Regions from separate parts of the Streptomyces sp. NPDC053367 genome, predicted to be linked through region 4. Evidence: riboswitches for the same ligand, from Rfam matches in the RefSeq annotation. Region 4 holds a riboswitch; each other region holds the start of a gene.

Region 1 (7,180 bases), on a different contig from region 4:
GAAGTTCTGCGCCGAGTACGGCATCGACCACGCCGTCACCGGCAAGCTGATCGTCGCCACCGAGCGCGAGGAGCTGCCCCGGCTGCACGCGCTGGTCCAGCGCGGCCGGGAGAACGGCATTCCGGTACGGGAGCTGGGATCGCCCCAGATCACGGAGTACGAGCCCGAGGTGCGCGGCCTCGCGGCGATACACGTCGGCAGCACGGGCGTGTGCGACTTCGTCGGGGTCGCCCGGCAGCTGGCCGATGCCTCCGGCGCCGAGATCCGCTACGGCGCGCAGGTCGTCCAGGTGGACCGCCGGCCCGCGCTCGGCGTGGCCGTGCGCACCGCGCGCGGGGACGTCGTCCGCGGCCGGGTCCTGGTGAACTGCGCCGGGCTGCGCTGCGACGAGATCGCCCGGACGACCGGCGACGAGCCGGACATGCGGATCGTGCCGTTCCGCGGCGAGTACTACGAGCTGGCGCGGCCCGAGCTGGTGCGGGGCCTGGTCTACCCGGTGCCGGACCCGGCGTTCCCGTTCCTCGGCGTCCATCTCACCCGCGGTTTCGACGGCGGTGTCCACATCGGGCCCAACGCCGTACCCGCCCTGGCCCGCGAGGGCTACGACTGGAGGACCGTCCGGCCGCGTGAGCTGGGCGCCACCCTCGCCTGGCCCGGCTCCTGGCGCATAGCGCGCCGCCACTGGCGCTACGGCGCCGGCGAGCTCCACCGCTCCCTGTCCAAGGCCGCCTTCACCGAGGCGGTCCGCAGACTGCTGCCGGCCGTCACCGAGGAGGACCTCCTCCCCACCCCGGCCGGCGTCCGCGCCCAGGCCGTCCTGCGCGACGGCACCCTGGTCGACGACTTCCTGATCAAGGAAGGAGCCAGAGCGGTCCACGTCCTGAACGCCCCGTCCCCGGCGGCCACGGCGTCCCTGCCGATCGGCAGGGAGGTGGCCCGCCTGGCGCTGCGAGCGCTGGGCACCGGGTGACGTCCCGCCGCGCTCCTCGACCGCCGCACGTAAAATCGAGCCACTGTGTCTGACACCCCCAACACCCCCGAAGCCCCCGGCCGCACCCGCCCCAAGGGCGTGCCCCGTTTCCCGGACGGCCCGCAGCCCGACCCCGCCGGATCCCACTTCGAGCGGAGGATCCGCAGCTTCCAGCCCCGCCGCAGCCGCGTCACCGCCGGCCAGGCCGACGCCCTGGCCCGTCTGTGGCCCAAGTGGGGCCTGGACATCGACGGCCACAAGATCCCCGACCTGGGCGAGCTGTTCGGCAACGACCACCCCGTCGTGCTGGAGATCGGCTTCGGCATGGGCGAGGCCACCGCCCAGATGGCCGCCGCCGACCCGGACACCAACATCCTCGCGGTGGACGTCCACACACCCGGCCAGGGCAACCTCCTGGGCCTGGCCGACCGAGGCGGCCTCACCAACATCCGGGTCGCCAACGGCGACGCGATCATCCTGCTGCGCGAGATGCTCGGCCCGGACTCCCTCGACGGCCTGCGCGTCTACTTCCCGGACCCCTGGCCGAAGAAGCGCCACCACAAGCGGCGTCTGATCCAGCCCGAGTTCCTGAGCCTGGCCGCCACCCGCCTCAGGCCGGGCGCGCTGGTGCACTGCGCGACGGACTGGGAACCGTACGCGGAGCAGATGCTGGAGGTGCTCACCGCGCACCCCGACTTCGAGAACACCCAGCCCGGCGGCGGCTTCGCGCCACGCCCCGGCTTCCGGCCGCTGACCCGTTTCGAGGGCCAGGGACTGGACAAGGGACATGTGGTGAACGACCTGCTCTTCCGTCGCGTACAGCACACAGCCGAACCCCAACCCCCCACCGGCGCCTGAGCCCGCTCACCCGCCTGCGGCCGGCGCCCCTGTCTCGTTAGGGTCGATGTCGTGGCCACCTGTCCCCCGTATCCGGCTCACCCGGCGTATCCGCCCCGTCCCCCGGGCCCGGCCGGCGGCCCACGGCACCCGCACTGGTGGCAACGCGGCTGGGTGCGCTACGGCGCGCTGATCACCCTGCTGGCGCTGTCCGGGCTCGTCATCCTGGCTCTGGTGCGCGAGCAGACCGGCACGGACGGCTTCCTGGTGGGTCTGGGGCTCGCGGTGCTGCCCGTCCCCCTGCTCATAGCCGTCTTCCGCTGGCTGGACCGGGTGGAGCCGGGCCCCTGGCGCAATCTGCTGTTCTGCTTCGCCTGGGGGGCCTGCGCGGCGGCACTGATCGCGATCGTGGCGAACAGCTTCGCGACGCGCTGGATAGCGACGGCGACGGCCGACCCGTCCAGCGCCGACACCCTGGGCGCCACGGTGATAGCGCCGGTCGTGGAGGAGTCCGCGAAGGCCGCCGCGATCCTGCTGCTGTTCCTGTTCCGCAGAGCGGACTTCACGGGAATCGTCGACGGCGTCGTCATCGCCGGTGTCACCGCGACCGGCTTCGCGTTCACGGAGAACATCCTCTACCTGGGCAACGCCTTCGGCACCGACCAGCTCACCGGTGACACCGGCATCGCGTCGGTCACCGCCGCGACCTTCTTCGTCCGCGTGATCATGTCGCCGTTCGCGCACCCGCTGTTCACCGTCCTGACCGGCATCGGCTTCGGCATCGCCGCCCTCGCCGGCGAACGCCGGACCCTGCGCCGCACGGCGCTGCCCCTCTCGGGCCTCCTCCTGGCGATGGGCATGCACGCGCTGTGGAACGGCTCGGCGACCTTCGGCGACTACGGGTTCTTCGCGGTGTACGGGGTCTTCATGGTGCCCGCGTTCGGGCTGCTGACCTGGCTGGTGATCTGGACCCGGCAGCGCGAGCTGCGCACGGTCCGCGAGGAACTCCCGCCGTACGTCGTGGCGGGCTGGCTGACCCCGGCGGAGCCGTACGCGCTCGGCTCGATGCGCGCCCGCCGGCTGGCCCGCGAGTACGCCGGCCATCACCTGGGCAGGCAGGCGAAGCGAGCCGTGGCGCAGTACGAGGCGTACGCCACGTCCCTGGCCTTCCTGCGCCACCGCGCACGCCGCGGCGGAGCCGGCGCCGACTTCGCCGTACGGGAGCGGGAACTGCTGGGCGAGCTGTGGAGCCGGCACGAGGTCGCCCGCCCGGCCCTGCAGTACGCGGCACGCGCCACGGCACCCGTCCCGGCGTACCACGGGTACGGCTACGGGGGCCGGCCCCATCCGGCCCAGCCGCTGCACCCGGCCCACCCGCAGTACCCCGCGTACAACCCGTACCGCTCCTGGAGCGGGGCCGCGCACGACGAAACCGGCAGCCCTGACGTCGGGGGGTTGCCGTCAGGACCGCCGGGGTTTCAGTGAAGCCGTCGCGCCGGCCGCAGGGGCGTCAGGGGTTCAGGCCCCGGTCGCGCAGCCAGGCCATGGGGTCCACGCCGGCCCCGTCGATGTGGACCTCGAGGTGCAGGTGCGGTCCGGTGACGTTGCCGGTGGCGCCGACCCGTCCGATGACGTCGCCGGTGTTGACCTGCTGGCCGACGCTGACGTTGATCGAGGACTGGTGGGCGTAGCGGATCTCGGTGCCGTCCTCGAGGGTGAGCACGGTGCTGTAGCCGTACGACCCGCTCCAGCCGGCCTCGGTGATCGTGCCGGTGTGGACGGCCTTGATCGGCGTGCCGGTGGGCGCGGCGAAGTCGAGGCCGGTGTGGTAGCCGGAGGACCACATGGAGCCGGCCTGGCCGTAGGTGGAGGTGATCGTGTACGAGGAGGTCGGCAGCGTGTACTGGCGGGCCAGCTCGGCGAGGCGCTCGGCCTCGGCCTTCTTGCGGGCCTCTTCCTCCGCGGCGGCCTTCGCGGCGGCGGCCTTGGCCTCCGCCTCCTTCTCGGCCTGGGCGGCGGCCTCGGCCGCGGCCTTCTCGGCGGCTGCCTGAGCCGCGGCCTGGGCGGCCTCCGCGGCCTTGGTGTCGGCCTGGTCCTGCTGCTGGGCGGCCTGGGCCATGATCCGGGCGCGCAGTGCCTCGCCGGCGTCGGCGGTGCCCTCGGTGGCGGTGTCGGCGGTGTCGGTGCCGAGGCTGCTGAGCGGGGCGACGGCCTCGGTGGTCTCCTCGGCGGGCGCGTCGCCGTCGGAGATGAGGGAGCCGATGGAGGGCAGGTCGGGCATGGAGATGGCGACCGGCGGCTTGCCGGACTGGGCGCTGGCCATGCCGCCGGCGCCCACGGCGGCTATGACGCCGACGCCGAGGACGGTGGAGCTGCGGGCGAGTCCGCCGCGCTGCTTGGCGACGCGGTGGCGGCCGCGGACGGGGCGGACGGAGTCCGCGGTGGGGTTCCACTCCTCCCACGGTCCCTCGTCGGTGGGGTGGCCGCCGTAGACGAACGTTTCCTCGGTCTCGGCGGTGCGCTGGCCCGGCACGAACGGGACGTGCGGGGCAGGGCGGTTGGACGCCACGTGGGCGTGCTCCTTTCCTTCCTTCTCGCCTACCGGGTTAGCTGACGGGTTCGGAGCAGGAAGGTCTCCTACGCGCGTATATGCGACCGTGTGTCCACGGCGAAATACGCCCGATTCACCCCAAGTTGGTGGTTCCCCGGTTCCCTGACGGGATTCGGCGCGTGCGCACGGAGCCGTCTCTTGTGACGGCTGGGACGACCGCGCTGCGTTATCGGACGTTAATAGAACCGGGGCCGCAATTCCAAGCCGTTCGGCTTGATCATTAAACTTCCCGGCCGGGACGTACGGCCCACGGACGGCGAAAAACGGGCGAGTTGACCCCGGCTCAGCACCGTACGAGTTTTTGATGGTGACTCAGATGTTATGCGCAGGGCGCTCGTCCGGTCACAGCACGTCACTTCGGGGCCGGGCGCCGTACGGCGAGCAGCGCCATGTCGTCGGTGAGGGCGCCGCCCGTGTGCCGGCGGACCTCCTCCGCGAGGGTGCGCAGCAGATGGCCGGGGCCACGGAAGGTGCGTCCGGCGAGCCGCGCCTCGGGGTCGTAGAACCTCCCGCGGGCGTCGCGCGCCTCGGACAGGCCGTCGGTGTGGAGCAGCAGGGTGGCTCCGGCGGGGAAGGGGTGCTCCTCGGCGTGGTCCGGCCGGCCGCCGAGCTCGCTCATCCCGAGCGGCAGCGCGGTCCGGCGGGCGGCGAGGGCGTCCAGCGTGCCGTTGACGTGCAGCACCAGCGGGGCGGGGTGGCCGCGGTTGACGAGGCGTACGACACCGTCGCCGTGCGGGAGTTCGGCGAGCACGGCCGTGGTGAACCCCTCGTGGGCGTCCGGCCCTTCGCGCCGTGCGCCCTCCCGGTCCAGGGCGCGGTCCAGCCGCCGGGCGACCGCCTCCAGGGTGGCCTCCTGCTCGGCCGCCTCCCGGAACGCCCCGATGACGACGGCGACCGCGGACACCGCGCCCATGCCCTTGCCGCGGACGTCCCCGACGATGAGCCGCACCCCGTGGGGGCTGTCCTGCACCGCGTACAGGTCGCCGCCGATGAAGGCGTCCGCCTGCGCCGCCTCGTAGCGCGCGGCGATCTCGAACTCGCCGATCCGCTCGGCCGGTTCGGGCAGGACGGCCCGCTGGGCGGCCTCGGCGATCGCCCGCGCGGAGGCGAGCCGCTCGTCGCTGCGGCGCACCAGGACGTTGATGACGACGGCCAGGGCCGACACCGTCACCACGGTGACCAGCTCGGTGACCGAATCGACGTCCAGGACGATCCCCATCAGCAGGTGCACGCCCAGGACGACGACGATCGCGGCGGCCCCGGTGAGCAGCGTGCCGCGCCGGGAGTAGAGCGGGGCGGCGACGAGGGGGGCCGCGGTGAAGAAGGGGACCGCGGCGTACGCGGCCGGGGTGAGCCAGTCGTAGGCGGCGCCGCCGGCGATGAGCAGGGCGGGCAGGGCGCGGACGCAGGTGCGGATGAAGGTGAGCCGCCGCCCGTCGGGCCGCCGCCTGCGGCGCGGGCGCGGTGGCCGCGCGAGGTGCGCACCGGTCCGCTCGGCAGCCCCTCGGTGCGCGCTCGCGTCCCTCGGCTCGGGCCACAGCTCACCAGGCGGCACCACTCGTACTCCCGCAGAGCATGTCGTCGCGGGCCGCGCGTCGGGCCCCGTCCGTCCAGCCTTGCCGTGGCGGGCGCGGGGCGGCGAGCGGGGTGGTCCACCCGGGCGACAGCGTCTGCGGGAACGACTCAGGGCCGGTGTCCATCTGCATGGACACCGGCCCTGAGTCTTCAGTAGCGGGGACAGGATTTGAACCTGCGACCTCTGGGTTATGAGCCCAGCGAGCTACCGAGCTGCTCCACCCCGCGTCGGTGAAACCAGTGTACGCCATCTGCGGGACAGAAAGCGAAACGTTTAGGCCCACCCCTCTGACCTGCGGGTTTCGCTTCCGGGGCCGGTCGCGGGTCAGCCGGGCAGATGCGCGTTGGGCGCCTTGGCCCGCTCCTCGTACTCCGGCAGGACGACGACGTCGACCCCCTGGGAGGCGAGCAGCCCGCTGCCGTCCGCGTCGGCGACGAAGGTGTCGGGCTCCCGCCAGGCGGTGACCACCCGGCGTACACCGGCGTCGAGGATCAGCCGGGCGCAGGGTGCCGGCCGGGAGGCGCGCCGGGCGCAGGGTTCGAGGCTGGAGTAGACGGTGGCGCCGGGCAGCCGGGGGTCCGCCGGGTCGATCTTGGCGAGGGCGGCCTCCTCGGCGTGCACCACGGGGTCGTCGCCCTCGCGGGAGTGGCCGCGGGCCAGCTCGGTCCCGTCCGCGGCGACCACGACCGCACCCACGCTGAAGGCGCTCTGCGACGGCGGGCACATGGCCGCCAGCTCGCAGGCGAGGGCGAGCCAGTGCCGGTCGGCGGGCACGGCGGTGCCTGCCGTGCCGGGCGCGGTGGGCTCGTAGCGCATGAGCACCACGTCCTCGATCCGCCGCGTCTCGACCAGCCGCAGCCGCCCGCCCTGGTAGCCGCCGGGCCCGAACAGCCGGGGTGCCTCGGGCGTGCCGACCAGCAGGGGCGCGAGGACGAGCTGGAGTTCGTCGGCGAGCTGCTGCCGGAGCAGCTGGGTGTGGACGGTGCCGCCGCCCTCGACCATGAGCCGCCGCACTCCTCGTACGTCGTGCAGATGCTCCAGGACGGCCCGCCAGTCGAGCGCCGGGCCGAGGGCGACGACGTCGGCGGCGATCCCCGCCCGCCCGGCGCGCTCGGCGCCCTTCTCGGTCGTGTACAGGACCTTCTCGCCGCCGGTGTGCCAGAAGCGGGCGGCGGGGTCGAGGTCG
Region 2 (7,180 bases), on a different contig from region 4:
CTCGCCGCACTCGGCGACGACGTCGGGCACCCGCTCGGCGGGGACTGCGACGACGGCGAGGTCGACCGGGCCGGGGATGTCCCGCACGGAGCGGTGGGCCGGGATGCCGTCGACTTCCTTCATTTCCTCGGGGAATGCGCGGTTGACGGCGTAGAGCTGTCCGGTGAAGCCGGCCTCGCGGATGTTGTCGAGGATGCCGCGGCCGACTGCGCCGGGGGTGCGGCCGACACCGACGACGGCGACGGAGCCGGGCGCGAGCAGCCGCCGTACGGAACGGGCCTCGGCGCGCTGCTCGCGCGCGTGCTGCACGGCGACGGAGCGGTCGGTGGGCTCGAGGTCGAACTCCAGGCGGACGACGCCGTCCTCGAAGCTGCGCTTCTGGGTGTAGCCGGCGTCCGTGAACACCTTGATCATCTTGGTGTTGGCGGGCAGCACCTCGGCGGCGAAGCGGCGGATGCCGCGCTCGCGGGCGACGGCCGCGATGTGCTCCAGGAGGGCGGAGGCGACCCCGCGCCCCTGGTGGGCGTCCTGGACCAGGAAGGCGACCTCGGCCTCGTCGGCGGGTGCGGACGCGGGCAGCCCCTGGGGGCCGATGCGGTCGTAGCGCACGGTGGCGATGAACTCGCCGCCGATGGTGGCCGCGAGTCCCACCCGGTCCACGAAGTCGTGGTGCGTGAAGCGGTGGACGTCCTTGGCGGACAGGCGCGGGTAGGGCGCGAAGAAGCGGTAGTACTTCGACTCGTCCGAGACCTGCTCGTAGAAGCTGACCAGGCGCTCGGCGTCGTCGACGGTGATGGGGCGGATGCGCGCGGTGCCGCCGTCGCGCAGCACCACGTCGGCTTCCCAGTGGGCGGGGTACTCCTGCCGGTCCGGCGCGCTCTGCATGGGGCCCAGAGTACGGCTCGCGTACGACAACGGCGCGGGGCAGTCTGTGAGGACGCGGGGTCCGGACCGAGGCCGCGGTCCGGCCGCCGCCCCGGGAGCGGGAGACAGGCCCGTCCCGGAGACGCTTCACGTGTGGAACACTGGTCTAGACAACCCTGAGCACTGAAGGGCAGCAACACATGGCTGAGCGCCGCGTCAACGTCGGCTGGGCCGAGGGCCTCCACGCCCGCCCCGCTTCCATCTTCGTCCGAGCCGCCACGGCCGCAGGCGTCCCCGTGACGATCGCCAAGGCCGACGGCAACCCCGTCAACGCGGCCTCCATGCTGGCCGTCCTCGGCCTCGGCGCCCAGGGCGGCGAGGAGATCGTCCTGGCCTCCGACGCCGAGGGCGCGGACGCCGCCCTCGACCGCCTGGCCAAGCTGGTCGCCGAAGGCCTTGAGGAGCTTCCCGAGACCGTCTGAGGAATCCGACACCGAAGGGCTCGTCCGCATTACCGGGCGAGCCCTTCGCATTTCCCCGTTCAGGGGGAGTTCACGCGCGGGAGAAATAGACTCCCGGGCAGCATGAATAAACCCCCAGGAAATTACTCCTCTTTGTATACGGCGCTCGTGTTAATGCCGCACGCCCGACATGTTTACGGGATGTTGCGAAGTCCTCACACGGTCGGCGCGGTCGGCGCCCCCGGAAAAGCGCAGCCGGTGCGCGGCAATCGCCCGTTCGGTGTGCAGCGCGGTGATCGCCCGCGCGCGTTCACCGTCCCCGCGCGCGACGGCGTCCACGATCGCGCCGTGCTCGGCCCAGGAGTCCACGGGCCCCGTCGGTGCGTCCGTGGTGTACATCCAGGCGATCTTGTGCCGCAGCTGGGTCAGCACCGACACCAGGGCGGGGCTGCCGGAGGCCTGGGCCAGCGTCTCGTGGAACCAGCCGCCGAGCGAGCGCAGATCCTCGCTGCTGCCCCGCCTGGCCCGCTCCTGGCCCAGCCGGACGAGGCCGCGCAGCACCTTCAGATGGGCCTCGGTACGGCGCTGGGCGGCCCGTGAGGCGCTCAGCGGCTCCAGCAGCATGCGCATCTCCAGCAGGTCGGCGGCCTCCTGCTCGGTGGGTTCTGCCACGCACGCGCCCGCGTGCCGCCGGGTGACGACGAAGCCCTCCGCCTCCAGCGTGCGCAGCGCCTCCCGGACGGGCACGCGCGAGACGCCGTAGCGGCGCGCGAGCAGTTCCTCGGTGAGCCGGCTGCCGCGTTCGTGGACGCCCGCGACGATGTCGTCCCGGATCGCCGTGCATACCGAGTGCGCCGGAACACGCATGACCGACCTCCGCCTTAATCCCCGTGAAACGTCGACGATTGACGTGTGTTCAGCGACTCTATTGCAATGCGGCCGCATTTCCGACGGCGAGCCGGAATCCATGGATATTTTTTGGTCAATCGGCCGGAGCGGGGCGGCGGGAACGCCGAAAGCCCCGGCTGCGGGAGCCGGGGCTTTCGCGGAAAACCTGTCGGTCAGATGTTCACACCGTGCGAGCGGAGGTAGGCGACCGGATCCATGTCCGAGCCGTACTCCGGGCTGGTGCGGGCCTCGAAGTGCAGGTGCGGGCCGGTGACGTTGCCGGTGGCGCCGGACAGGCCGATCTGCTGACCGGGCTCGACCGACTGGCCCACGGCGACGGAGATGGAGGAGAGGTGGCCGTACTGGGTGTACGTGCCGTCGTGCATCTGGATGACCACCTGGTTGCCGTACGCGCCGCCCCAGCCGGCCTCGACGACCGTGCCCATGCCCACGGACTGGACGACGGTGCCGCTGGCGGCGTGGAAGTCGACGCCCGTGTGGCTGCCGGAGGACCACAGCGCGCTGCTGGCCTGGTAGCCGGTGGAGACGTACGAGCCCGCGATCGGGGCCACGAAGGTGTTCAGGCGCTTGCGCTCGGCCTCACGGGCGGCGCGCTCCCTGGCCTCGCGGGCGGCCTCGGCCCGCGCCACGGCGCGCTTGACGGCGGCCTCTTCGGCCTGCTGCTCGGCGAGCGCTTCCTCGGCGGCCTGCTTCTGTGCGGCGGCCTGGGCGTCGATCTGCTCGGCCACGGAGTCGCCGATGGTGACGACCGGCAGCAGGCCGGTCTGCTCGGCCTCGGGCTCGGCGGCGAGGGCGGGGCCCGCGAGGGTGCCGATGACGCCGGTGGTGGTGAGGGCCGCGACGCCCGCCGCGCGGGCGGTGGTGCGCTGCATCCTGCTGGGACGGCGGTGCTTCCCGTTGGCGCGCGTGAACGCCATGAAGTGGCTTGTCCTTTCCTTCCCTCTCGCCTACCGGGTTAGCTGACGGGTTCGGAGCAGGAAGGTCTCCTACGGACCCCCTCGCGTGACGCGCGGGCGTCCGATTCACCCCAGGGACTTCGATGGGTCCCCGGCTCCCCTGGCTCGCGCCGTACGGGGACTCGGCGATGACTGTCCGGTGCCGCGGGTGCGGCGCACTGCCTGACGGACAGCCCGGACGACACTAAGGGGATCATCGTTCGATCCTCTAATGGATCAGGCTTTTTGTAGCGCACGCCACAGGGCAGACAGGCAGCATCTCCTGCAATTCACGGCCAACTCGGACAAAGAGGGGCCCTGATGACGCTCCGGTCACCAGGGCCCCACGCGTGTGTGGCGCGAATTCGCCGCCCTACTCGGCGGTCACCACGGTGACTTCACCGATGCCGAGGGCCTCCACGGGCTCCTTGATCTGCGCCGCGTCGCCGACGAGGACCGTCACCAGCCGGTCCACCGGGAAGGCGTTCACGACGGCCGCGGTGGCCTCCACCGTGCCGGTGGCGGCGAGCTGCTGATACAGCGTCGCCTGGAAGTCGTCGGGCAGGTGCTGCTCGACCTGGTCGGCGAGGGTGCTCGCGACCGCGGCGGCCGTCTCGTACTTCAGCGGCGCCACCCCGACGAGGTTCTGCACGGCAACGTCCCGCTCGGCGTCGGTGAGGCCCTCCGCCGCGAGCGTGCGCAGCACGGTCCACAGATCGGCGAGCGCGGGGCCGGTGTTGGGGGTGTCGACGGACCCGCTGATGGCGAGCATCGACGCGCCGCTGCCGTCGGGCGCGGAGCGCAGCACCTGTCCGAAGGACCGCACACCGTAGGTGTAGCCCTTCTCCTCGCGCAGGACGCGGTCCAGGCGGGAGGTGAGGGTGCCGCCGAGGCAGTACGTGCCGAGCACCTGGGCCGGCCACACGCGGTCGTGGCGGTCGGGGCCGACCCGGCCGATGAGCAACTGCGTCTGGACGGCGCCGGGGCGGTCCACGATGACGACCCGGCCGGTGTCGTCGGCGCTGACCGGGGGCACGGGCCGGGGCGCGGCCTTGGAGCCCGTCCAGGCGCCGAGGGTCTCGCCGAGCAGCGCGTCCAGGTCGAGGTCCGTCAGGTCGCCGACGACCACGGCGGTGGCGGTCGAGGGGCGCACATGCCGCTCGTAGAAGGCGCGTACGGCGGCGGAGTCGATCGCGGCGACCGTCTCCTCGCTGCCCTGGCGCGGGCGCGACATGCGCGAGCTCTGCGGGAACAGCTGCCGCGAGAGCTCCTTGGCCGCGCGCCGGGCCGGGTTGGCCATCTCGTGCGGGATCTCGTCGAGGCGGTTGCGCACCAGCCGCTCGATCTCGCCGTCGGCGAAGGCGGGCGCCCTGAGGGCGTCGGCGACCAGACCGAGGGCCTTGGCCAGGCGGGAGGCGGGGACCTCCAGACTGAGCCGCACGCCGGGGTGGTCGGCGTGCATGTCGAGGGTGGCGCCGCAGCGCTCCAGCTCGGCCGCGAACTCCTCGGCGGAGTGCTTGTCGGTGCCCTCGGAGAAGGCCCGTGCCATGATCGTGGCCACGCCCTCCTGGGCGGCCGGCTCCGCGTCGAGCGGCGCGTCGAGGAGGACCTCGACGGCGACGACCTGCTGGCCGGGGCGGTGGCAGCGCAGCACCGTCAGGCCGTTGTCGAGCGTTCCGCGCGTGGGCGCCGGGAAAGCCCACGGCCTGGCCTCGCCCGGCTTGGGCTGCGGGTGGAAGTCCATCGTGGCGAGCTCGGTCACTTCGCCGCCTCCTCGTTGTCGTCGTGGGCGGCCTCGACCATGGCTTCGGCCTCCGGGTCCTCGGGGAAGTCCTCGTCCTCGGTGTGCTCCGCGGACTCGGGCGACAGCGGCTCGTAGACGAGCACCGCGCGGTTGTCGGGCCGCAGCCGCGCCGCGGCGACCTCGCGGACCTCGTCGGCCGTCACCTCCAGGACACGCTGTACGGCGGTCAGGGCGAGCTGCGGGTCGCCGAACAGGACGGCGTAGCGGCACAGTTCGTCGGCGCGGCCCGCGACCGTGCCGAGCCGGTCCAGCCACTCGCGCTCCAGCTGTGCCTGGGCGCGCTCCATCTCCTCGGCGGTCGGGCCCTCCTCGGCGAACCGGGCGAGCTCCTCGTCGATGGCGGCCTCGATGACGGGCACCTCGACGTCACCGGAGGTCTTCACGTCCAGCCAGCCCAGCGAGGGCGCCCCGGCCAGGCGCAGCAGGCCGAAGCCGGCCGCGACGGCCGTACGGTCGCGTCGTACGAGCCGGTTGTAGAGGCGGGAGGACTCGCCGCCGCCGAGGACGGTCAGCGCCAGGTCGGCGGCGTCGCACGCGCGTGTGCCGTCCTGCGGCAGCCGGTAGGCCGCCATCAGCGCCCGCGCGGGCACCTCTTCCTCGACGACCTGGCGCAGCTGCTCGCCGATGATGTCGGGCAGCGTGCCGTCGCGCGGGGCGGGCTTGCCGTCGTGGGCCGGGATGGAGCCGAAGTACTTCTCGACCCAGGCGAGCGTCTGCTCGGGGTCGATGTCGCCGACCACGGACAGCACGGCGTTGTTGGGCGCGTAGTAGGTGCGGAAGAACGCGCGCGCGTCCTCCAGCGTCGCCGCGTCCAGGTCGGCCATCGAGCCGATCGGCGTGTGGTGGTAGGGGTGGCCCTCCGGGTAGGCGAGGGCGGTCAGCTTCTCGAACGCGGTGCCGTAGGGCACGTTGTCGTAGCGCTGGCGGCGCTCGTTCTTGACGACGTCGCGCTGGTTCTCCATGGACTCGTCGTCGAGGGCGGCGAGCAGGGAGCCCATGCGGTCGGCCTCCAGCCAGAGGGCGAGCTCCAGCTGGTGGGCGGGCATGGTCTCGAAGTAGTTGGTGCGCTCGAAGCTGGTGGTGCCGTTGAGGGAGCCGCCCGCCCCCTGCACCAGCTCGAAGTGGCCGTTGCCCTTGACCTGGGCCGAGCCCTGGAACATCAGGTGCTCGAAGAGGTGAGCCAGACCGGTGCGTCCCTCGACCTCGTGGCGGGAGCCGACGTCGTACCAGAGGCACACCGCCGCGACCGGGGTCAGATGGTCCTCGGAGAGCACCACGCGCAGGCCGTTGGCCAGGCGGTGCTCGGTCGCTGTCAGGCCGCCGGAGCCTGCCTGGTCTGTGGCCGTGTGACCCATGGGCATGTACGTCCCTTCGATCGCGGATGCGGTTGCTGAAAACCGCTGTTCTCCTGCCGGTCCTGCCACTGTATGCAAGCGTGCGGACCGCCGGTGGAGTTCCCGGCCGCCGTACGCCCAGAGCGAGATCCCGTAGCCTGCGCTCAGTCGTGCCTCCACGGGCGACGCCGGGTCCGTTCCGGCGTTGTCAGTGCCGAGGTCCACAATGGTCCGCGTCAGATCCGTCCACACGCCTCAGCAAGGAGCCGGCAGCGATGGCCCGCCGCAGCACGAAGACCCCGCCGCCCGACGACTCGTTCGAGGAGCGCATCCTCGACATCGACGTCGTCGACGAGATGCAGGGCTCCTTCCTCGAGTACGCGTACTCGGTCATCTACTCCCGAGCCCTGCCCGACGCACGCGACGGCCTGAAGCCGGTGCACCGCCGCATCGTCTACCAGATGAACGAGATGGGGCTGCGCCCCGACCGCGGCTATGTGAAGTGCGCCCGCGTGGTCGGCGAGGTCATGGGCAAGCTGCACCCGCACGGCGACGCGTCGATCTACGACGCCCTGGTGCGCATGGCCCAGCCCTTCTCCATGCGGTTGCCCCTGGTCGACGGCCACGGCAACTTCGGCTCGCTGGGCAACGACGACCCGCCCGCCGCCATGCGGTACACCGAGTGCCGGCAGGCCGAGGCGACGAGCCTGATGACCGAGTCGATCGACGAGGACACGGTCGACTTCGTCCCCAACTACGACGGCCAGGAGCGCGAGCCGGTCGCCCTGCCGGCCGCCTTCCCGAACCTCCTGGTCAACGGCTCCTCGGGCATCGCGGTCGGCATGGCCACCAACATGCCGCCGCACAACCTGC
Region 3 (7,180 bases), on a different contig from region 4:
CGGGGTGTCGGTCCCTCAGGCGACGATGCCGATGCGGAGCTTGATCTGGTCCGGCTTCAGCGTGCCCTTGGCCGTTACATGGTCCCCGGAGGACTCCCCGCGCAGGCGGCGCCCGATCCAGGGGACGAGGTACTCGCGGGCCCACTGGACGTCGTCGCGGCGGACTTCGAGGGTGCCGCGGGGCGGGAGGGGCGGCCAGGGCTGCTCGGGGTCGGCCGGGATCTCCAGACCGAGGGCCTGTCCGGCGCGCAGGGCGACGCGGGTGTGGCCCTCGGGCGAGAGGTGGAGCCGGTCGTGGTCCCAGGCGCGGCGGTCCTGGACGGACCTGAGGGACCACAGGTCGAGCACCGGGCAGCCGTAGCGGTCGGCGATGGCCCGCACATGGCCGTTGTACGTCGCGATCTTGCCGCGCAGATGCTTCAGGAGGGGGACGCCCCGGGTGTCGAAGCCGGTCGTCACCATCACCGTGCCGGCCGCCTCGGTGAGTACGGCGACCGCCCGCTCGAAGCGCTCGGCGACGTCGTCGGGGTCGGTGCCGGGCCGGAGGATGTCGTTGCCTCCGGCGCAGAAGCTGACCAGGTCCGGGGCGAGTTCCACCGCCCGGGGCACCTGGTCCGCCACGATCTGGTCGAGCAGCTTCCCCCGTACGGCGAGGTTGGTGTACTCGAAGTCGCCTTCGGGCCGTCGGTCGGCGAGCAGCACCGCGAACCGGTCGGCCCAGCCGACGAACGCCCCGTCGGGGCCGGGGTCGCCGACACCCTCGGTGAAGCTGTCCCCCAGCGCCACGTACGACCCGATCACTGATCTGCTGTCACTCTTCGAATCGTCTGCCACGTCGGCCCATGATTCACCTTCGAATGTGACCTACGCGACCGTAGGCCGGGGTTGACGGGCGGTGAGATAAGCCACTCCCAAAGTGTCGTCAGGTCCGGGAATAACCCCTGCTCCGGTCCTGTTGGGGTGCGGCCGCCCGGGGGTGGGTGCACCAGGGACGCGCCGAAGGCCGGACCCGGGGATCGGGGTCCGGCCTTCGGCGGGTGCACGGTGGGCGTCAGCCGATGGCGACGCCGTGCGAGCGGAGGTAGGCGATCGGGTCCACGTCCGAGCCGTAGTCCGGGGTGGTGCGGATCTCGAAGTGCAGGTGCGGGCCGGTCACGTTGCCGGTCGCGCCGGAGAGGCCGACCTGCTGCCCGGCGGTCACCGTCTGCCCGGCCGAGACGGAGAGCGAGGAGAGGTGGGCGTACTGGGCGTAGTAGCCGTCGCTGAGCTTGATGACGACCTGGTTGCCGTACGCGCCGCCCCAGCCCGCGGAGACCACGGTGCCCGCGCCGACCGCCTTGAGCGAGGTGCCGGTCGGGACGACGAAGTCGGCGCCGGTGTGGTAGCCGCTGGACCACATGCTGCCCGCCACGCGGTAGGCGGTGCCGACACCGGCCCCGGACACGGGGGCGGTGTAACCGCTCGCCGCGGTGGTGTCCGCCTGGGTGGCGGTGGACTCGGCGGGCTTCGGGGCCTCGGTGGTCTCGGCGGACTGCGCGGCCGGCTTCGGCGCCTCGGCGGCCTTCGGCGCGGAGGTCTTCCTCTCGGCGGCGTCGGAGGACTGCGTGGCCGCCGCCTTCTTGCCGAGCGCGAGCTTCAGGCCCGGGTGGATCAGGGACGGGTCGCTGCCGACGGCCTCGCGGTTGTCCTGGTACAGCTTCTGCCAGCCACCGCTGACGTGCTGCTCCTGGGCGATCTTCGAGAGGTAGTCGCCGATCTTCACGGTGTACGTGCGCGGGGTCGCGGCGGCCTTCTTCTCGACGGCCTTGGTGTTCACGGCGGCCTTCTGGACCGTGGCGGCCGCGCTGACGGCCTTGTCGGGGACGGACTGTCCGGTCGCGGCGTTCGCACCGGTGGCCGCCAGAAGCGGCAGGGCGAGTGCGGCGCCACCGGTACCGGCGACGGCGATCGAACGGGTCAGGCGCTGGGCCTTGGGACGGCGGTGCTTACCCTTCGCGGGCATGGGCTTTTTCCTCTCCGGCGCCTGCGAGGTGAGCTGTCGGGTGCGGACTGGAGATGTCCGGCCGCGACGGGCGCGGCTTTACCCCGAGCCGTTCCGGAGACCGGAACAGGCGATTGAACCTGTGGGTCCCCCGCTCCTGCCGTACACGGGTGGGTTTGCGCGGGCTCCGGGCGGCGGCAGGATTAGGCGTCCGTCCGGATCGGTGGCGAACGTAAGCGACCAAGACGCAAAGGGACAAGCAAGAGGTTCCACCCGAAGGGCTTCTTCTTGATCCTTAGTGGCAATTCCCGGTCACCCTCCGTGCATTTCAGCCGCGGCGCATTCGCCAAACACCCTTGAAAAGCACCTTGATTACGTGAGCATGACGGGCGACTCACGGTCACGTGTATGACGCTCCTCACGTGACGATGCTCCACGTTCCTTTATTCCAGAGCGAGTTGGAATGAAGGCACTAATTCGGACAGAAAGCCCAGATGTGGCGTGAGAGGAGAAGCGGCGCATACATGTCCCCCCGAGGCCGTGTCGTAAGGTCGGTCGTATGGTCATGAGCGAGCCCGTCGGTCGAGCCGCGCCGGCGGGGCCCGACCGGAGGGAGCCCCACGTGACGCAGCAGGTCCCGTCGACCGAGCCGGAGCTGGCCGGAGTCCGTAATTTCCGTGACGTGGGCGGACTGCCGACCGTCGACGGACGCCGGGTGCGCCACGGCGTGCTCTTCCGCAGCGGCCACCTCGCGCACGCGACCGCCGAGGACGCGGCCTTCCTCGCCTCACTTGGCCTGCACACGATCTTCGACTTCCGCAACGCGGCGGACCAGAAGCTGGAGGGCCCGGACGTCGAGCTGCCGGGCGTGCGCAACCTCAACCTGCCGCTGAGCGACCCGGCCGACGGCGCCGAGTTCTGGAAGATGGTCCGCGACGGCGACCTGGACCAGCTGCGGGAGATCCTCGCCGACGGCAAGGCGGCCGGCCGGATGATCGCCTCGTACCGGAAGATGATCAAAGAGCGCACCTCCGAGCACTCCCAGGTGCTGCACGCGCTCGCCGAGGACAGCGTCCCGGCCCTGATGCACTGCGCGGCGGGCAAGGACCGTGCCGGCCTGTCGATCGCCGTGACCCTGCTGGCCCTGGGCGTCGAGCGCGACGCGGTCCTCGCCGACTACCTGGAGTCCAACGCCAAGCACCGCCGCTACAAGGTGCACCGCGGCGGTGACGCGGCCACCGCCTACTCGCCGGAGGTCATGGAGCTGCTCAGCCCGCTCTTCGACGCGCGCGCGGAGTACCTCACGGCGGCGCTGGAGACCATTGAGGAGACCTGGGGCGAGGTCGACACCTACCTGCGGCGGGGACTCGGCGTGACGCCCGAGACCCGCGAGCGGCTGCGGGACCGGCTGCTCGACTGAGGAGCCCGAACGGGCGGCCGCCTACTTGGCTCCGACCTCGAACAGCAGATAGAGGAACCCGGCGAAGACGTGCCCGGCCACGATGTAGATCAGCAGCCGGACCCACAGGGTGCGCGGGAATTTCTGTTCGATGTCGCTCATGGCGTGTCTCTCGTCATGGGGCCCAGGCACAAGGCGGCCGTGGGGCTCTGCAGCAGGGTGTGGACGAAGAGGAGGTCGACGCCGCCCTCGTCCTCGGCGGCGATGCGGTGCGGGGTCAGCGAGTCGAAGTGCGCGCTGTCCCCGGGCCCGAGGAGTTGCGCGGTGTCGCCGAGGCGCAGCCGCAGGCGTCCCGTCAGGACGTGCAGCCACTCCTCACCGGGGTGCACCCGCACGATGTCGCCCTGGGAGCCGTACGGCACGTGCACCCGCAGGGCCTGCATACCGCGGCCGGGCGCGCCGGCCTGCCAGTACGTCCAGCCGCCCGCCCGGGTCGGCTCCATGTCGGCGGCCCGTACGACGGCGTCCCGGTCGGCGACCCGCTCGCCCAGCAGCTCGGAGACGGTCGTACCGTAGATCCTGGCGAGCGCGAGCAGCATCGGCAGCGAGGCCTGGCGCTGCCCGGTCTCCAGCCGGGACAGATGCGCGGGCGAGAGCCCGGCGGAGCGCGCCGCGGCCTCCAGCGTGAGGGAGGCCCGGCGGCGCAGGGCGCGCAGCTGGGGCGCGACGGCGGGCAGGTCGCCCACCGGCGTGTCGGGGGCCGGCCGGTCCGCGGTGGGCTCGGTCTCGGGAGAGCTCATGCTCTCCATTCAGCCGCAACCTTGCCTCTCGGGCAAATTTCTTGCCTCAGAGGCAAAAGCCTCAGCGGTTGACCACCGCCTGCTTCACCAGCGTCCTGCCGAAGTCCCACATCAGCCCGCCCCCGCTGTGCGCGTCGTCCATCACCTCGGTGAAGGCGCCGACGAACCGGTCGACCTCCTTCTCCCCGATGATCAGCGGCGGGATCAGCTTGATCACCTCCAGGTGGTCGCCCGACACCTGGGTGAGGATCCGGTGCCGTTGGAGCAGCGGGACGACGACCATCTGCGCGAACAGTCCCTTGCGGGCGGCCTGGAGCATGGCCCAGCGGCTGCGCAGCTTCAGCGACTTCGGCCGGCCGAACTCGATGCCGATCATCAGCCCCCGGCCTCGTACGTCGGCGAGCAGCTCGTACCTGTCGACCAGCGCGGCGAGCCGGGACCTCAGCAGCTCGCCGGTGGCCCGGGCGTTCGCGACGATCTCCTCGTCCTCCATGACGGACAGCACCGCCAGGCCGGCCGCCATGGCCTGGGCGTTGGAGCCGAAGCTCGCCGAGTGCACCAGGACGCGGTCCATGGACGAGTAGACCTTCTTGAAGATCCAGTCCTTGCCGAGGGTGGCGCCGACGGGGACGTATCCGCCGGACAGTGCCTTGGCGACGCACACCAGGTCCGGTTCCACGCCGTCCTCGTGCTGGTGGGCGTAGAAGTCGCCGGTCCGGCCGAGCCCGGTCTGCACCTCGTCGGCGATGAGCAGCGCCTTGTGCCGGTGCAGCAGTTCCTGTGCGGCGCGCAGATAGCCGGGCGGGGCCTCGTGGACGCCCTTGCCCTGGATGGGCTCGACGATGAGCGCGGCCACGTCGCCCTTCCGCAACTCCCCCGCGAGTGCGTCGAGATCGCCTAGGGGGACGGCGGTGTCGGGCAGCAGCGGGGCGAAGCCGTCGCGGAAGCCGTCCTCGCCGTTCACGGACAGGGAGCCGGTGGTCAGGCCGTGGAAGGCGTGCTCGCAGTACAGGACGCGCGGCTTGCCCGTGGCGCGGCGGGCGAACTTCAGGGCGGTCTCCACCGCCTCGGTGCCGCTGTTGCCGAAGAACACCCGGTCCAGGTGCGGGCTGTGCGCGAGCAGCTTCTCGGCGAGCAGGCCCGGCAGTGGCTGGCAGTCGAAGCGGGTGAGGTCGGCGAGGGAGGCGTCCAGGACGTCGTGCAGCGCCTTGCGGACCACCGGGTGGTGCCGGCCGAGGCCCATCACCCCGAACCCGGCGAGCATGTCGAGGTAGTCGTTGCCGTCGGCGTCCCAGAAGTAGGCGCCCTCGGCCCGCTCGTAGACCTTGTCGAAGCCGATGGTGTGCAGCATGCGCGGGAGCTGGTGGTTGAGGTACCTGGTGTGCAGCTCGTAGCGTTCGCCGGCCCGCTCGGCGAGGAGTCTGCCGAGGTCGAACTGCCCTGTCCCGGCGGCGGGTTCGGTGGTGGTCATGCGAGTCTCCCCTCCGACGGCTCCTCCTTCGGGGCCAGGCTCGCACCGATCCGCCCCGCGATCTCGACGGGCGTCAGCCCGATGTCGGCCAGCACCTCACCCCGCTTGGCGTGCGCGAGGAACTGCTCGGGGACGCCGAATCTCCTGACCGGTACGTCCACGTCGGCGTCACCGAGTGCCAGGGCGACGGCCGAACCGACCCCGGCGGCCCGGCTGTTGTCCTCGACGACCGCCACCAGCCGGTGCTCGGCGGCGAGTCCGGGCAGCGCGGGGTCGACGGGCTTGACCCAGCGGGGGTCCACCACCGTGCAGCCGATGCCGCGGGCCTGGAGCAGCTCGGCCGCCTGGAGGCACACCGGGGCCATCACGCCGACGGCCACCAGCAGCACCTGGGGGTCCTCCGCGCGGTGCAGGACGTCCATGCCGCCCACCCGCCCGACGGCCGGGATCTCCGGGCCGGCGGACTCCTTGGGGAAGCGCACCAGCGTCGGCGCGTCGTCCACGGCGACCGCCTCGCGCAACTGGGCGCGCAGCTGCCCGGCGTCGCGCGGGGCGGCGATCCTGAGGCCCGGCACGACCTGGAGGACGGACATGTCCCACATGCCGTTGTGCGAGGCCCCGTCGACGCCCGTGACCCCGGCGCGGTCCAGCACGAAGGTGACCCCGCAGCGGTGCAGGGCGACGTCCATCAGGAGCTGGTCGAAGGCGCGGTTGAGGAAGGTGGCGTAGACGGCGACGACGGGGTGCAGCCCGCCGGTCGCGAGCCCGGCCGCGCTGACCGCCGCGTGCTGCTCGGCGATGCCCACGTCCCACACCCGGTCCGGGAAGCGCTCGGCGAACGGGCCGAGGCCGACCGGGTGCAGCATGGCGGCGGTGATGGCGACGACGTCCTCGCGCTCCTCGCCGATCCTGACGATCTCCTCGCCGAACACCGACGTCCACGACGGCCCGCCCGAGGGCGCGAGCGGCTCGCAGGTCAGCGGGTCCATCACGCCGACGGTGTGGAAGTGGTCCTCCTCGTGCGCCAGGGCGGGCTCGTAGCCGCGGCCCTTCACGGTCAGGCAGTGCACCAGCACCGGCCCGTGGAAGCGCTTGGCGCGGCGCAGCGCCGACTCGACCGCGCCGATGTCGTGCCCGTCGATCGGGCCGACGTACTTGAGGCCCAGGTCCTCGAACATGCCCTGGGGCGCGAAGGCGTCCTTGAAGCCCTTCTTGGCGCCGTGCAGGGCCTCGTAGAGCGGGTGTCCGATGACCGGGGTGCGCAGCAGGACGTCCTTGCCCCAGGCGAGGACCTTCTCGTAGCCGTCGGTGGTGCGCAGGGTGGCCAGGTGGTTGGCGAGGCCGCCGATGGTGGGGGCGTAGGAGCGTTCGTTGTCGTTGACGACGATGATCAGGGGCCGGTCCTTGGCGGCGGCGATGTTGTTCAGCGCCTCCCAGGCCATGCCGCCGGTCAGGGCGCCGTCGCCGACGACCGCGACGACGTGCCCCTCCTCGCCCCGCACCTGGCGGGCCTTGGCGAGGCCGTCGGC
Region 4 (7,180 bases):
CAGGACGGTGGCGGGGCCCGCGCCCGACTCGACGATCGTGCGGAGCTCCTCCATCAGCGTGTTGAACCGCTTGACGGCGTTCGTGGAGCGCGCGGCCATGCCGTACGCCTCGTCGACCCGCTTGAGCGCCTGCGGGAAGCTGATCTTCTCGCGCTGGGCGAGGGCGTCGATCATCGCCTCGGCGCGCTCGCCGATGCCGCGCTTGGGGACGTTGATGATGCGGCGCAGCGGGACGGAGTCCTCCGGGTTGGCGAGAACCCGCAGGTAGGCGAGGACGTCCCGGACCTCCTTGCGCTCGTAGAAGCGGACGCCGCCGACGACCTTGTAGGGCAGGCCGACGCGGATGAAGACCTCTTCGAAGACACGGGACTGGGCGTTGGTGCGGTAGAAGACGGCGACGTCGCCGGCCTTGGCGTCGCCCGCGTCCGTGAGGCGGTCTATCTCGTCGGCGACGAACTGCGCCTCGTCGTGTTCGGTGTCGGCGACGTAGCCGGTGATGCGCGCGCCCGCGCCGGCGTTGGTCCACAGGTTCTTGGGCCGGCGGGACTCGTTGCGCTCGATGACCGCGTTGGCGGCGGAGAGGATCGTCTGCGTGGAGCGGTAGTTCTGCTCCAGCAGGATCGTCGTCGCGTCCGGGTAGTCCTCCTCGAACTGGAGGATGTTGCGGATGGTCGCGCCGCGGAAGGCGTAGATCGACTGGTCGGCGTCACCGACGACGCACAGCTCGGCGGGCGGCACGTCGTACTCGCCGGGCGGCACGTCGACCGGATGCTCGCTCGTCCCCACCAGCTCGCGGACCAGGGCGTACTGGGCGTGGTTGGTGTCCTGGTACTCGTCGACCAGGACGTGCCGGAAGCGGCGGCGGTAGTGCTCGGCGACGTCCGGGAAGGCGCGCAGCAGGTTGACCGTCGTCATGATCAGGTCGTCGAAGTCGAGGGCGTTCGCCTCGCGCAGCCGGGACTGGTAGAGGGCGTAGGCCTGGGCGAGGGTCTTCTCGAAGCCGTCGGATGCCTGGGCGGCGAAGTCCTCCTCGTCGATCAGCTCGTTCTTCAGGTTGCTGATCTTGGCGCTGAAGGACTTGGGCGGGAAGCGCTTGGGGTCGAGGTCGAGGTCGCGGCAGACCAGGGCCATCAGGCGCTTGGAGTCGGCGGCGTCGTAGATGGAGAAACTTGAGGTGAAGCCGAGCTTCTTCGACTCGCGGCGCAGGATGCGTACGCACGCGCTGTGGAAGGTCATGACCCACATCCCGTTCGCGCGGGGGCCGACGAGCTGCTCGACGCGCTCCTTCATCTCGCCCGCGGCCTTGTTGGTGAAGGTGATCGCGAGGATCTGCCCGGGGTGCACGTTCCGCTCGGCGAGCAGGTGGGCGATGCGGTGGGTGAGCACCCGGGTCTTGCCGGAGCCGGCGCCGGCCACGATGAGCAGGGGCGTGCCGGAGTGGACGACGGCGGCGCGCTGGTTCTCGTTCAGCCCCTCCAGCAGCGCTGCGGCGTCCAGGGCCGGGCGCGGGGCGCCGTCGCGGTAGTAGGCGTCCCGGTCCGGGGGCACGTCGAACTTCCCGCCGAACAGATCGTCCGGAAGCTGCTCCGGAGCGTGATCGTCCTCGGGCGGCGGCGGGGGCCCCTCGTCGTGCCCGCGAGGGGCCTGGAGGTCCGCCAGGAAGCTGTCGTCAAAGAGGCTGCTCATCGCTCTACGAGTCTAGGGGTCCCCACTGACAACGGGTCCCGGTCCCGAGAACTACTCTGCGTAGTCCCTGGGCCACGGCCTGCGTCGCTCTGAGCCCGTGCATGCCAAGGTCACGAAAATGTATCGGGCATATCACCCATCAACCTTCACACGGGCCACACGAGTTGGCTACCGTGCCGGGCAGGCCGTACGACCCCCACCGGCGAACGTCGCCGGGCCGCGCGGCCTCCGCCGAGTCCGGTGCGCCCGTGCGCCGCCGGAGCCGGGGACCCACCGATCCCGGGGTGAATCGGCCCACTCCCTCGCGGGAGCGCGCCGTAGGGCAAGCCTTCCAAAACCAGACGCCCGAACCCGACAGCTAACCCGGTAGGCGGCGCATGGAAGGAGTCGCCTCACTTGGCGTCGCACCGCAAGGCGCGCCCCTCCGGGACGCGCATCGCAGGCATACGGACCCCCGCGCTGGCCACCGCCGCCCTGACCTCCGTGGCCCTGCTGTCCCAGACGGCCAACGCCAGCCCCTCGGACGACGACCGCCCGAGCCTGGAGGAGGTCGAGAAGAAGGTCGACGATCTCTACCGGCAGGCGGAGACGGCGACCGAGAAGTACAACGCGGCCAAGGAACGGACCGCCAAGCAGCGCAAGCGCGTCGACTCCCTCCTCGACGACGTGGCCGAGCGCACCCAGCAGCTCAACGAGGCGCGCGAGCAGCTCGGCTCCTTCGCCGCGGCCCAGTACCGCACCGGCGCGTCCGCGCCCGACACCGCGACCCTCCTGCTCGCCGACACCCCGCAGGACTACTTCGACCAGACGCAGCTGATGGACCGTCTCACCGGCCGCCAGAAGGACGCGGTCGACGACTACATCACCCAGCAGTCCGCGACCATGGAGAAGCGCCGCGAGGCCACCCAGAGCCTGTCGACGCTCACCGACTCGCAGACCGAGCTGCAGACGGCCAAGGCGACCGTCCAGAAGAAGCTCTCCGACGCGCGCGAGCTGCTGTCGCGGCTGACCGCCGAGGAGAAGGCCCGCCTCGCGGCGATCGAGGAACGCAAGCGCGAGGAGGCCGCCCGCAAGGCCGCCGAGCTCGCCGCGCAGCAGGCGGCCGAGGAGGAGCGGCAGCGGGAGGCGGCCGAGGCGGCGGCGCAGCAGGATGCCGCGCAGGAGACCGGGACCGGCGACACGTCGACGTCCACCGGTACCGGCACCGGCACTTCCGAGTCTTCGACGCCGACCGACTCCACCTACGCGGGCAAGGCCGAGAAGGCGCTCGCCTTCGCCCGCGCCCAGATCGGCAAGCCGTACGTCTGGGGCGCGACCGGCCCCGACTCCTACGACTGCTCCGGCCTCACCCAGGCGGCCTGGAAGGCGGCGGGCGTGGACATCCCGCGCGTCACCTACGACCAGGTCAACGCCGGCACCACGGTCTCCCTGTCGGACGCCCAGCCCGGTGACCTCGTCTTCTTCTACGCCGATGTCACGCACGTCGGCATCTACGTCGGCAACGGCATGATGATCCACGCCCCCAAGCCGGGCGCGTACGTCCGCGAGGAGTCCGTCTACTACGACGGGGAGTCCTCGATCCACAGCGTGGTACGTCCGGCCTGACCGCGGCTCGGCCGGGAGCCTCGGGCCCACGGACCTCGGGGCGGCGGGCCTTCCGGCCGGGAGCCTTCGCGGCCAAGAGGCCTTGCGGACGGGCGGGGCCTGCGGACAGCGGGCCCTTCCAGCCGGGGAGCCTTGCGGACGGCGGGCCCTGACGGCAGCGGGCTCGACGCCGTCCGCGGATCTCGTCGTACGACTGCTGCGGGGCTGCCCGGGTGGCGGCCGAGGTGGCCCCGGCCGCGGCGTGACACCGGCAGTGCCTGACGGTGGTGGTCAGGCGCGGGAAGCCCTGGAGGTCGGGCTCGGTGTTCCGGCGGGCCGCGCCCCGCGCCGCGAGGGGCCGGTCAGGTCCAGAGCACCGCGATGAAGATGTTCGCCGTGGTCAGCAGGCCGACCAGGCCGAACAGCCCCTTGTCCACCTTCTCCTCGTCCCGCTTCACATAGACGAGCCCCAGGATCACGATCAGCAGGGCCAGCTTCACGCCGATCTTGATGTTGTTCACCGACTGGTCGTCGGCCTGGTTGAGGCCGACCAGGATCACGCCGGTGACCAGCATCGTCAGGGCGCCGTGCAGCATCGCCGGGACGAAGCGGGCAGTGCCCTGGCCCATCGCCTTCATCTGAGTGAGGAAGCCGCCCAGGAGCGAGGCGATGCCGATGATGTGCAGGCCCACGAAGAGATGGATGAGTACGTCCATGAGGCCGGAGCCTAATCAGCGCCTCCACCGCGCCGGTACACCGGGCCCGCCCATGCGCAGGCCGTTCCGCCCGGTGCGCCGCCGCATATATGCGCCGCATAGCACCCCAGCCTTCCCACCAGCACCGGAACGGCCACATCGGTCAGCGCACCCCGAGAAGTCGACCGACCCGATCCTGTGACCCGGACAGATCCGGTCGCCCACCGGTCCCCTCCCGACACTTCCGTACATCGTGTTACCCGGCTGTCATATCCGGGTCTAGCGTCCTCCCCCAGGTGACCGGCTCCCCACCGCCGCCCGGGCCAGGGGCGGCAGCCGGACACCACCGCCGAGAAGTCCGGCGGTGTCCGCTCCCCCCTGTGCGGGCGCCGCCGGACGCGCGGGCCGTCCCCGACCCGCACGCCGCTCCCCCTGGCGGCCGTACCTACCGCGTTCGCGGGGTTCCGGCGGTCCCAGGAAAGGACGTGCAGGTCGTGGCAGCGCACCGCAAGCCCAGACAGCGCCCGGCCGGCGGCAGTACGGCCCGTACGGCGGCCACGCTCGCCCTCGCGGGAGCGGCGACCGCCACCGTCTTCGACGGCACCGGGCAGGCGGCCCCGGACCTGACCCCGGCGCAGGTCAAGGCCCAGGTGGACCGGCTGTATCAGGAGGCCGAGGTGGCCACCGAGAAGTACAACGGCGCCAAGGAGGAGGTCGACGCCGCCGAGCAGCGGCTCGAGGAACTGCGCGACGAGGCGGCCCGCAAGCAGGACAAGCTCAACTCCGCTCGCGAGGAACTGGGTTCGATGGCCGCCGCCCAGTACCGCCAGGGCGGCCTCGACCCGGCGCTGAGCCTCGCCCTCTCCGCCGACCCCGACGAGTACCTCGACCACGCCGCCTTCGCCGAACGCGCCGGCGACCGCCAGTCCGCCGCCGTACACCGGGTCCGCGACCGGCTCCGCGAGTTCGAGCAACTGCGCGGCGCCGCACGCATCGAGCTGACCTCGCTGAAGTCCCGCCAGGCCGAGCTGCAACGCCACCGCCGCACCGTCACCGGCAAACTCGACGCGGCCCGCCGACTGCTGTCCCGCCTCACGGCAGAGGAGCGGACCGAGGTGACCGGCCAGGACGCCACCGCCACGACGCCCCGAGCCTCACGCGACGCGACGGCCTCCCGCCCCGACCTCCAGGCCCTCGCCCCGACGTCCACCACAGCCACCGCCACCGCCCCGGACTCGCGCGCCGCGGCCGCCGTCTCCTACGCCTACAGCAAGCTCGGCAGCCCCTACGTCTGGGGCGCCACCGGCCCGGACGCCTTCGACTGCTCCGGCCTCGTCCTGGCCGCCTACCGCTCCGCCGGCGTCGAGCTGCCCCGCACCACCTACGCGCAGATCGGCGCCGGCCGCCGTGTCTCCCGCTCCGAACTCCTCCCCGGCGACCTGGTGTTCTTCTACTCCGCCATCAGCCATGTCGGCATCTACATCGGCAACGGCCAGATGATCCACGCCCCCAACCCCTCCGCCCCGGTCCGCGTGGCCCCCTTGGACGAGATGCCCTTCGCGGGGGCGACGCGGGTGGTGTGAGCCGGTGCCCGGCCCCTCGGACGAGGCCGGCTGACCGGCCTGACCGGCCTGACCGGCGCGACCAAGGCGGTACGCCATTACCGCTGGGCGCTACGCCGCCTAGGACCGGCACCCACCCTGGACACCGGTAGCCCCCGCCCCCGGACACCGGTAGCCCCCGCCCCCGGACACCGGTAGTCCCCGCCCCCGGACACCGGTAGCCCCCGCCCCAGCGGCGAGGAAGCCCCGACGCCGGTAAGGCCCCTCACCGGCAAGGGGACCCGCACACCGGCAGCGCCCCATCGGCGCGGCGAGGAAGCGCGGACGCGGAGGCTGGCTAGACCAGCCGGCGCGCCGTCGCCCAGCGCGTCAGCTCATGCCGATTAGACAGCTGGAGCTTTCTCAGCACGGCCGACACATGGGACTCGACCGTCTTCACCGAGATGAACAGCTGCTTGGCGATCTCCTTGTACGCGTATCCCCGCGCGATCAGCCGCAGCACCTCCCGCTCGCGCTGGGTGAGGCGGTCGAGGTCCTCGTCCACCGGCGGCGCGTCGGTCGACGCGAAGGCGTCGAGCACGAACCCGGCCAGGCGGGGCGAGAAGACCGCGTCGCCCTCCTGCACCCGGAAGACGGAGTCGATCAGATCCGAGCCGGTGATCGTCTTCGTCACATAGCCCCGGGCACCCCCACGGATCACCCCGATCACATCCTCCGCCGCGTCCGACACGGACAGGGCGAGGAACCGCACCGGCTGCTCGGCGTCCGCCATCAACGGGGCGCACCGGCGCAGCACTTCGACCCCGCCGCCGCCCGGCAGATGTACGTCCAGCAGGACCACCTCCGGCCGAGTCGCCGTGATGACGGTGACCGCCTGGTCTACGTCCGCCGCCTCGCCGACCACCTCGACCCCGGTCAGCGCGGTCTGGCCGATCTCGGCCTGCACTCCCGTGCGGAACATCCGGTGGTCGTCGACGAGGACAACGCGCACTCGACGCCCACCCGCGCCGCCGGACGCCTCCGCGGTCTCGGCGGCCTCCCCGGCTGCCGCCGTGCCGTTCGTCTCGGTCGGATCGCTCATGACGTCTTCTCCGCCCTCTCCATCTCCAGCTCGACCTCCGTGCCGCCGTCCGGCACCGCGCGCAGCCGCGCCGTGCCGCCGTTGCGCTCCATGCGGCCGATGATCGATTCTCTGACGCCCATACGGTCGGCGGGTATCGAGTCGAGATCGAAGCCCGGGCCGCGGTCCCTGACGGACACGAAGACCGTCTTGCCCTCGACCTCGGCGTAGACCTGCACGGCGCCGCCCTCGCCACCGTACTTGGCGGCGTTCACCATCGCCTCGCGCGCGGCCTGCATCTGTGCCCCGACCTTCTCGTCGAGCGGGCAGTCCCCGACTATGACCACCTCGATCGGGACACCGTGCTTGTCCTCCACCTCGGCGGCGTTGCGCCGCACCGCGTCGGCGAGCGTGGCCGGTTCGTCGGCCTCGTCCTTTCCGGTGCCCTCGGGTTTGTACAGCCAGGTGCGCAGGTCGCGCTCCTGGGCACGGGCGAGACGGCGCACCTCGCCCGCGTTCTCCGCGTTGCGCTGGATCAGGGTCAGGGTGTGCAGCACCGAGTCGTGGACGTGGGCCGCGACCTCCGCTCTCTC

What was found. Region 4 has a riboswitch for cyclic di-AMP ahead of ACIGXJ_RS26430 (NlpC/P60 family protein). Riboswitches for the same ligand answer to the same signal wherever they lie in the genome.
Region 1: linked by a shared signal. The riboswitch ahead of ACIGXJ_RS09665 (M23 family metallopeptidase) and the one ahead of ACIGXJ_RS26430 (NlpC/P60 family protein) in region 4 are both predicted to bind cyclic di-AMP.
Region 2: linked by a shared signal. The riboswitch ahead of ACIGXJ_RS27970 (M23 family metallopeptidase) and the one ahead of ACIGXJ_RS26430 (NlpC/P60 family protein) in region 4 are both predicted to bind cyclic di-AMP.
Region 3: linked by a shared signal. The riboswitch ahead of ACIGXJ_RS31940 (peptidoglycan DD-metalloendopeptidase family protein) and the one ahead of ACIGXJ_RS26430 (NlpC/P60 family protein) in region 4 are both predicted to bind cyclic di-AMP.

What each region holds. Positions count from the first base shown of each region.
Region 1 is NZ_JBITYN010000003.1:18,015-25,194, forward strand. Features, by position in the region: gene lhgO (L-2-hydroxyglutarate oxidase) at 1-970, shown strand, start outside; gene trmB (tRNA (guanosine(46)-N7)-methyltransferase TrmB) at 1,016-1,828, shown strand; gene ACIGXJ_RS09660 (PrsW family intramembrane metalloprotease) at 1,880-3,292, shown strand; gene ACIGXJ_RS09665 (M23 family metallopeptidase) at 3,318-4,376, opposite strand; cyclic di-AMP (ydaO/yuaA leader) riboswitch at 4,388-4,546, opposite strand; gene ACIGXJ_RS09670 (PP2C family protein-serine/threonine phosphatase) at 4,771-5,976, opposite strand; tRNA gene ACIGXJ_RS09675 (tRNA-Met) at 6,148-6,221, opposite strand; gene ACIGXJ_RS09680 (dihydrofolate reductase family protein) at 6,319-7,180, opposite strand, start outside.
Region 2 is NZ_JBITYN010000010.1:263,088-270,267, forward strand. Features, by position in the region: gene ACIGXJ_RS27955 (GNAT family N-acetyltransferase) at 1-885, opposite strand, end outside; gene ACIGXJ_RS27960 (HPr family phosphocarrier protein) at 1,065-1,346, shown strand; gene ACIGXJ_RS27965 (GntR family transcriptional regulator) at 1,497-2,192, opposite strand; gene ACIGXJ_RS27970 (M23 family metallopeptidase) at 2,387-3,151, opposite strand; cyclic di-AMP (ydaO/yuaA leader) riboswitch at 3,164-3,328, opposite strand; gene ACIGXJ_RS27975 (M16 family metallopeptidase) at 3,543-4,931, opposite strand; gene ACIGXJ_RS27980 (M16 family metallopeptidase) at 4,928-6,334, opposite strand; gene ACIGXJ_RS27985 (DNA topoisomerase (ATP-hydrolyzing) subunit A) at 6,583-7,180, shown strand, end outside.
Region 3 is NZ_JBITYN010000013.1:84,568-91,747, reverse strand. Features, by position in the region: gene ACIGXJ_RS31945 (SGNH/GDSL hydrolase family protein) at 16-801, opposite strand; gene ACIGXJ_RS31940 (peptidoglycan DD-metalloendopeptidase family protein) at 1,052-2,002, opposite strand; cyclic di-AMP (ydaO/yuaA leader) riboswitch at 2,006-2,164, opposite strand; gene ACIGXJ_RS31935 (tyrosine-protein phosphatase) at 2,604-3,401, shown strand; gene ACIGXJ_RS31930 (DUF6126 family protein) at 3,423-3,542, opposite strand; gene ACIGXJ_RS31925 (helix-turn-helix domain-containing protein) at 3,539-4,180, opposite strand; gene ACIGXJ_RS31920 (aspartate aminotransferase family protein) at 4,242-5,651, opposite strand; gene dxs (1-deoxy-D-xylulose-5-phosphate synthase) at 5,648-7,180, opposite strand, start outside.
Region 4 is NZ_JBITYN010000009.1:376,044-383,223, reverse strand. Features, by position in the region: gene pcrA (DNA helicase PcrA) at 1-1,686, opposite strand, end outside; cyclic di-AMP (ydaO/yuaA leader) riboswitch at 1,906-2,074, shown strand; gene ACIGXJ_RS26430 (NlpC/P60 family protein) at 2,083-3,291, shown strand; gene ACIGXJ_RS26425 (hypothetical protein) at 3,633-3,986, opposite strand; gene ACIGXJ_RS26420 (NlpC/P60 family protein) at 4,460-5,548, shown strand; gene ACIGXJ_RS26415 (LuxR C-terminal-related transcriptional regulator) at 5,865-6,608, opposite strand; gene ACIGXJ_RS26410 (PspC domain-containing protein) at 6,605-7,180, opposite strand, start outside.